DNA from 2 places in the Vreelandella sp. L-25 genome. Region 2 is predicted to be linked to the other one. Evidence: predicted binding sites of a transcription regulator. Region 2 holds the regulator's gene; the other holds the start of a gene.
The links. The regulator LexA, encoded in region 2, represses DNA repair genes until DNA is damaged. The targets are predictions, from matches to a motif close to TACTGTNTANNTANACAGTA.
Positions count from the first base shown of each region.

Region 1: the regulator LexA is predicted to act here: its motif matches at 1,339-1,358, upstream of recN (DNA repair protein RecN).

Region 1 covers NZ_JBSXNH010000048.1:51,677-55,183, forward strand. The annotation lists gene dnaK (molecular chaperone DnaK) at 1-431, opposite strand, end outside; gene grpE (nucleotide exchange factor GrpE) at 577-1,206, opposite strand; gene recN (DNA repair protein RecN) at 1,406-3,079, shown strand; gene fur (ferric iron uptake transcriptional regulator) at 3,230-3,507, opposite strand, start outside.
Region 2 covers NZ_JBSXNH010000084.1:39,408-42,914, forward strand. The annotation lists gene AC13CN_RS14080 (L,D-transpeptidase) at 1-321, opposite strand, end outside; gene AC13CN_RS14085 (TetR/AcrR family transcriptional regulator) at 299-976, opposite strand; gene lexA (transcriptional repressor LexA) at 1,205-1,882, shown strand; gene AC13CN_RS14095 (energy-coupling factor ABC transporter permease) at 1,904-2,575, opposite strand; gene purU (formyltetrahydrofolate deformylase) at 2,594-3,448, opposite strand.

The sequences.
Region 1 (3,507 bases), on a different contig from region 2:
GCCGGTACGGTGATGACCGCTTCGGTGACCGCTTCGCCGAGATAGTCTTCGGCGGTCTTCTTCATTTTCTTCAGCACTTCCGCGCTCACCTGCGGCGGTGCCATTTTTTTGCCTTTTACTTCTACCCACGCATCACCGTTGTCGGCTTCGGCGATTTTGTAGGGCACCATCTTGATGTCTTTTTGAACGACGTCGTCTTTGAAGCGACGGCCGATCAGACGCTTGATGGCGTAAAGAGTGTTTTCCGGGTTAGTCACGGCCTGGCGCTTGGCGGCCTGGCCTACCAGGATTTCACCGTCGTCGGTGTAGGCAATGATAGAAGGCGTGGTACGACCGCCTTCGGCGTTTTCAATGACTTTAGCGCTATCACCATCGAGCACGGCCACACAAGAGTTAGTGGTGCCCAGGTCGATTCCAATAATGCGTCCCATAGCAAAAACCTCGAATTCAGTTGTTACAAAACTAAAAAATTTGTTCTTTAAACAAGTTGCGGGCTTATCCCGCGGGGTTGACCTTTATTTGGGGGCCGCTTGCCGCATTTCAAGGGCTTTTTTTGCGGCAATGCGTCAACGCGGCTTAATTCGCTTTTTGGCTGACCACGACCATGGCAGGACGCACGAGGCGGCCGTTCAACAGATAGCCTTTCTGCATCACCTCCATCACGGTGTTGGGGTCGAGCTCTGGGTTCGGCACCATCGCCATGGCTTCATGCACCTGTGGATCGAAGGGCTCGCCCTGAGGCTCGATGCTTTCGACGCCAAACTTACTCAGCACGTCGAGCTGCATCTTGAGGGTCATGGAGACACCTTCGCGATGCGCCTCGGACGCATCGTCCTGCATGCTTTCCAGCGCTTTCTCCAAGCTATCCACCACGGGCAGCAGCTCTTTGACAAACTTCTCTAGGGCAAACTTGCGCGCCTTTTCGGCTTCTTGCTCCGCCCGGCGGCGAACATTCTGAGCTTCGGCAGCAGCCCGCAGCGCTTGGTCTTTGGCTTCCGCCAGGCTCTGCTCGAGTTCTTCTACCTGAGCGGCCAGCACGTCGGCTTCGGGGCTACCAGCGCTATCTTTCAGCGGTGCATCGTCATCGATCAGCCCTTCCAGTTCGCCTTCCACCAACCGCTCTTCGGCAGACTGGTCGGTGACCTCTGCTTCCTGCTCTTGGCGTGCCAGCTCATCTTCCAACGGGGTTTGCGGTTCTTTTGCCATGCCTTGCTCCTGAAATAAGTAACGGTGCCGGTGGCGGCCACCTGAGGTAAGTAGCGGGTGTTAACCACGTATGCAGCCTATATGGGGGCCATCAAAGCCATCTCAAGAGGGGCATTGAAGTGAGTTATCGACTACTGTATAAAACAACAATTATTGGATAAGTATCCAGCTTCTGTGCCGCACCGCCTCAGGAGGCCTTATGCTTACGCAGCTAGCGATCCAAGACTATGCGATCGTTGATCGTCTCGAACTCGACCTCACCCGTGGCATGACCGCCATTACGGGGGAAACCGGGGCGGGTAAATCCATTCTGCTGGGTGCTCTGGGGCTCTGCCTGGGCGAGCGCGCCGATGCGGGTAGCGTGCGCCACGGCTGCGAGCGAACCGACCTCTCCGCCCGTTTCGATATCCAGCACCTGCCCGCCGCTACCGAATGGCTGGTGGCCCGCGAACTGCCCGCCGACGAGTGCCTGCTGCGCCGAGTGGTGACCGCCAACGGGCGCTCCAAAGCATGGATTAACGGCCATCCAGTGACTATCGCGGATTTAAAATCCCTGGGTGAGCAGCTGATTCAAATTCATGGCCAGCATGCCCACCAAGCCTTAATGCGCGAAGAAACGCATTTGGCGCTACTGGATGACTACGCCGGTTTACGCGAACGCAGCCACCAGCTTGCTGAAACATTCCGTGAGTGGCGCAACGTTCGCCGTCGGCTGAAAAAGCTCAGCGAAGAGGGCAGCGAAGTAGAAGCCAAACGCCAGCTGCTGCGCTATCAGGTTGAAGAACTCGATCAGCTAGGCTTGGCAGAAGGAGAGCTGCAAACCCTCGAAGAGGAGCAGCACACGCTGGCCCACGCCGAAGAAACACTGCGCGAAACCCAGTTTGCCGCCGACTGCTGTGAAAGCGATGAAGGCGGTGCGCTGTCGCTACTCAACCAGGCCTACTCCCACCTCAGCGCCCTACCCGGCAGCGATAAAGGCACGCTTGCCAATACGCTCACCATGCTCAGCGACGCCCGCATTCAGGTAGAAGAGGCCGCCAGCGAGCTGCACCGCTTAGCCAGCACCACTGAATTAGATCCTGAGCGCTTGGCATGGGTGGAAGAGCGCATGGGCGATGTACACCGCATTGCCCGCAAGCACCACGTCGCCCCAGAGGAGATTTGCGCGCTGCACGCCCAGCTCAAACAGGAAGTGGCACAGTTGGAAGCCAGCGACGATGATTTAGAAGCTCTCAGCAGTCAAGTGGCCGAGTACCGCGAGCGTTACCGCAGCGAAGCCAAACAGCTCACCGAAGCACGCCAAAAGGCTGCTGTTCGCTTGGGCAAAGAGGTGCAGCAGCAGTTGGCCTTCCTGGCCATGGGCAAAGCACGTTTCGACGTGGACGTCACCCCACGCGAAACGCCTTCCCCCGAGGGCTTGGACCATGTGCAATTCCTGATCAGCGCCAACCCGGGCCAACCCGCCCGGCCGCTCACCAAAGTCGCTTCCGGTGGCGAGCTGTCGCGCATTAGCTTGGCCATTCAAGTAGTGGCAGCTTCGCATTCGACGATTCCAAGCCTAGTGTTTGATGAGGTCGACGTGGGTATCTCAGGGGCAACGGCGGAAATCGTCGGCCAACTGCTACGTAAACTAGGCGAAAACGGCCAGGTAATGACCGTAACCCACCTGCCTCAAGTGGCTGCCCAGGCGCACCAGCATCTGCACATCGAAAAGCGCGCCAAGCGAGACACCACGCTCACCCACATGGCGCTGCTGGACGAACGCGGCCGGATTAGCGAGCTGGCGAGGATGCTGGGCGGCGTGACACTTTCCGACCAGACCCTGGCCCATGCACGTGAGATGCTTCACGCCAGCCAGCGCCCTCCTCACTAAGTTCAACCAAACTCAACCAAGCCCACGCCAAGCCTTTGCCCTTCGCCGGGCGAAGGCAGCGCTTCGGCCATCACGCGACCTACAAAAACGCCCCTGAGGCGCCAGATGAACTACTCTGGCACCCCAAGGGCGTTTTCATGTGGCAGCGGACTACTTGCGGTTCGTGGGGCCACTGTCCTGGCGCGTAACGTCCGACCCACGGGGGCGTACGTACAGCACCAGAGCATGGTCCACTAGCTCGTAGCCGTGCTCTTCGGCGATCTCTTGCTGGCGACGCTCGATGATGTCATCGACAAATTCGATGATCTCACCGCTTTCCAGACACACCATATGGTCGTGGTGGTCTTCTTGGGTCATCTCGAATACTGCATGGCCACCGTCAAAATTGTGACGAATCACAAGGCCCGCAGACTCGAATTGAGTCAATA
Region 2 (3,507 bases):
CCACATAATGCGCGTTAGAATCCAGTCTCGCTCAGGGTAATTGGTCGCCAATTCAGGCGAAAATACTTCGCCAGTCCATCGGCGACCACGAAATACCGCATTATCAGGCAAGTCCTTGCCGATAGACGCACGGACATAGTGCCAGCCCAGCGGTGTTTGGCCGCTACCCTCTTGCTGCCCTACGCCAGCAACCCCAGTGGAGATCGCGCACTCATAGTTCACTTCCTTTCCCTGCCACCAGCGCAACCGCTGCCGCTGGGTGTCAATCTCCACCCAACCAGATTGGGAAGGCGGTAATTCAGCTAGCCTGGGCGTTGCCATGGTTTCCCTCTTCAACCGCAGCCGGTAGCGGCGCGTTCATCGCAGCAACAACGACTGGACGTAGCCGCCGCACAAGGTCACGCACCGTCACCTGCTCTTGATAATCCTTTGCAGCAATATCACGCAGGGCATCCAGTCCTGAGAGCGTAAATATCACTGTGCCTAGCATAAAGTGTAGCCGCCAAAAGCGCTCGGCGTCCGGCAGCTCAGGCGTGGCTTTACGCACCAGCTCGGTAAAACGGGTAAATACATCGCCATACTGCTGCTGAATATAGCGACGCAGATGCCCTTGCGCCTGACTGTAGGCTAACCCTAGTAGCCGCATAAATACCTTCAGGCTATTACGTTCGGCGGGCACTGCCAGTACCGTAGTGGCCATGGTCTCTAACAGCACTTCTAGAGGAATAGGCTGGCCTTGATAGTGAGCTTCTAGCTCGTCCAGTGCGGTGTGAAAACGCTCTGAAAATGGATCGAGATAGCGGGAAAACACCGCTTGAATTAGCGCTTTTTTGGAACCAAAGTGGTAGTTCACGGCCGCCAAATTAACCCGGGCCTTGCTGGTGATATTACGCAGCGACGTCTCGGCAAAGCCTCGCTCTGCAAACAGTACCTCTGCAGTATCTAAAATACGCGTTACCGTATCCGATTGGGCCATAGCGCCCTCCAAAAAACAGGTGTTTTAAACATAGCTGAATACTATGTCATAACCCCTGCTGGCTCAATCTCTTATCCAAAGGGTAGTAAGCGTTAACTAAACACTTAACGACTGTCTCGGTTGGGTGTAACTCGTCATGTACTGGACAGAGCAACATACTGTATACTTAAACACATACTGATTAAGCCGACATGTAGCTACTGTCTTTTCACTGTTTTGGAGTTTGGTATGTCGCGTCCACTCACAGCACGTCAGCAGCACGTATTTGATTTTATTGTTAAGACCATGGGTGAGCTTGGCTACCCCCCTACCCGCGCCGAAATTGCCAAAGCGCTGGGATTCCGCTCGCCTAACGCAGCAGAAGAGCATTTGCGTGCGCTCGAGCGCAAAGGCGCTATTCGTATAATTCGCAATACATCACGAGGCATCCGCTTACCTAACCAGGAGCCGCAGGAGCTTACTGAAACACCAGCGGCTGCAGCACCTGCTACTAATGAGCCGCTGCCCAATGGGCTTCCTGTGATTGGTGAGGTCGCCGCTGGCAGCCCTATCCTTGCGGCTGAACATATTGACCGTTACTGCCCGCTGCCCGCTGAGTACTTCACGCCTAAAGCAGATTACCTGCTACGGGTGCGCGGCCTATCCATGAAAGATGTAGGCATTCTTGAAGGCGACCTTCTGGCCGTGCATCGCACTGACCGCGTTCGCGATGGGCAAATTGTCGTGGCACGATTAGAAGACGAAGTAACAGTCAAGCGTTTTAAACGCCAAGGGCATCAAGTAACACTGATTGCCGAGAACGCAGATTTCGCACCAATTGAGATCGACCTACGCACTCAGCAGCTTGATATTGAAGGCGTGGGTGTTGGTGTTATTCGCGGTGGTAATGGGCAAGCGCTTGGCTAGTTGCCCAACCTGTAAGGCAGGCTACTGCAAGTCGATATAGCGGTGGTCATTAAAGGTGGCCACCCAGCTTGGGTGGTACACCAGCAAAATACTCAGCAGCATACCGGTTATAAATGCCTCTGACGGCATCAGTAACGGTAAAAAGCGGGCATACTCTTGGGCGAGATAGACGGCCTCGGGATCAGTGCCCGCTACGATAATCAGCGCAACAGTAGATAGCCCTCCCCCTAAGGTCGCCAAGGCTGTTCCAAAAAAGCCACAAGCAAATAAAAACACCATCAAATTATCAGGCAACCGACGGTCAACGATTCGCCATACAAAACCGGTCACGGTCGCAGGCACAATACCTGTCACCAGCACATTTGCCCCCATTAGCGACCAATCGTTTCTGCCAATAGCCACCATGGCGACATTAACCATCACATTGCTGATCAACGCCAGCGGCATTTTAAAGACTAGCGTCATCAGCACCGTAAACACCAAGTGAAGCGTTAACCAGTCCACCGCTTGCGCACGCAATTGCCACATCAACATGACGGCCAACGTAGCTGCCATCCAGCGGTGCTGAAGCGCTGTATCCTCAAGCAGTGGCCGCCAGGGGCGCAGGCATAAGCACCAGACGATGACACCCAACGATAAAAGCCACGTCATCACGAGTGCCCACGGTGCCAATACGCTTTGTGCAAACGACATAGCGCCCCCTTCTGCCGATTAGCTAAAAACGACCGTTTTGTTGCCGTGAATTAGCACGCGATCTTCTAGGTGCCAACGCAGCCCCCGCGCCAATACCGCTTTTTCCACATCGCGACCAAAACGTACCAAATCAGTAGGCGTGTGACAGTGGCTGACCCGGTGAATGTCCTGCTCAATTATAGGGCCTGCATCCAGCTCTTCTGTCACATAGTGGCAAGTTGCCCCAATCAGTTTCACGCCCCGCTCATAGGCTTGATGATACGGCTTGGCACCCGCAAAGGAAGGCAAGAAGCTGTGATGAATGTTAATCACGCGCCCTGCATACCGTTCGCAAAGCGAAGGTGGCAGAATTTGCATATAGCGTGCTAGCACTATGCAGTCAGCGCGGGCAGCATCAATCTGCTCCTGCACCTGTTCAAAAGCCTTTTGTTTATTAGCCGGGTCAACTGGTACATGATGATAAGGGATGCCATACCATTCAGTCAGCGAGCGCATATCATCGTGATTAGAGATAACGCCGACAATATCGCAATCCAACTCACCTGCCTGCCAGCGGTAGAGAAGGTCCACCAAACAGTGGGATTCCCGAGACACCATCAACACCACACGGCGGCGCTTTTGGGTATCCACCAGCGACCACTGCATATCAAATTCAGCCGCCACCGGCTCAAACGACGTGCGCAGTGCTTCCGCCGACATACCCAGAGAATCCGCCAGAATCTCGTAACGCATAAAAAAGCGGCCAGTCTCTAAGTCAGAGTGCTGGCTGGCTTCGGTAATTGAGCCGCCTTGTTGAGCAATAAAACTTGAGACACGCGCCACGATGCCCACTTGATCTGGGCAGGAAACAACTAAACGATAGTAATGAGACATAACAAACACTCTTAACGTATTTAACGGCACGCTCGCCAAGCACCTGCCTACCAGCAGGT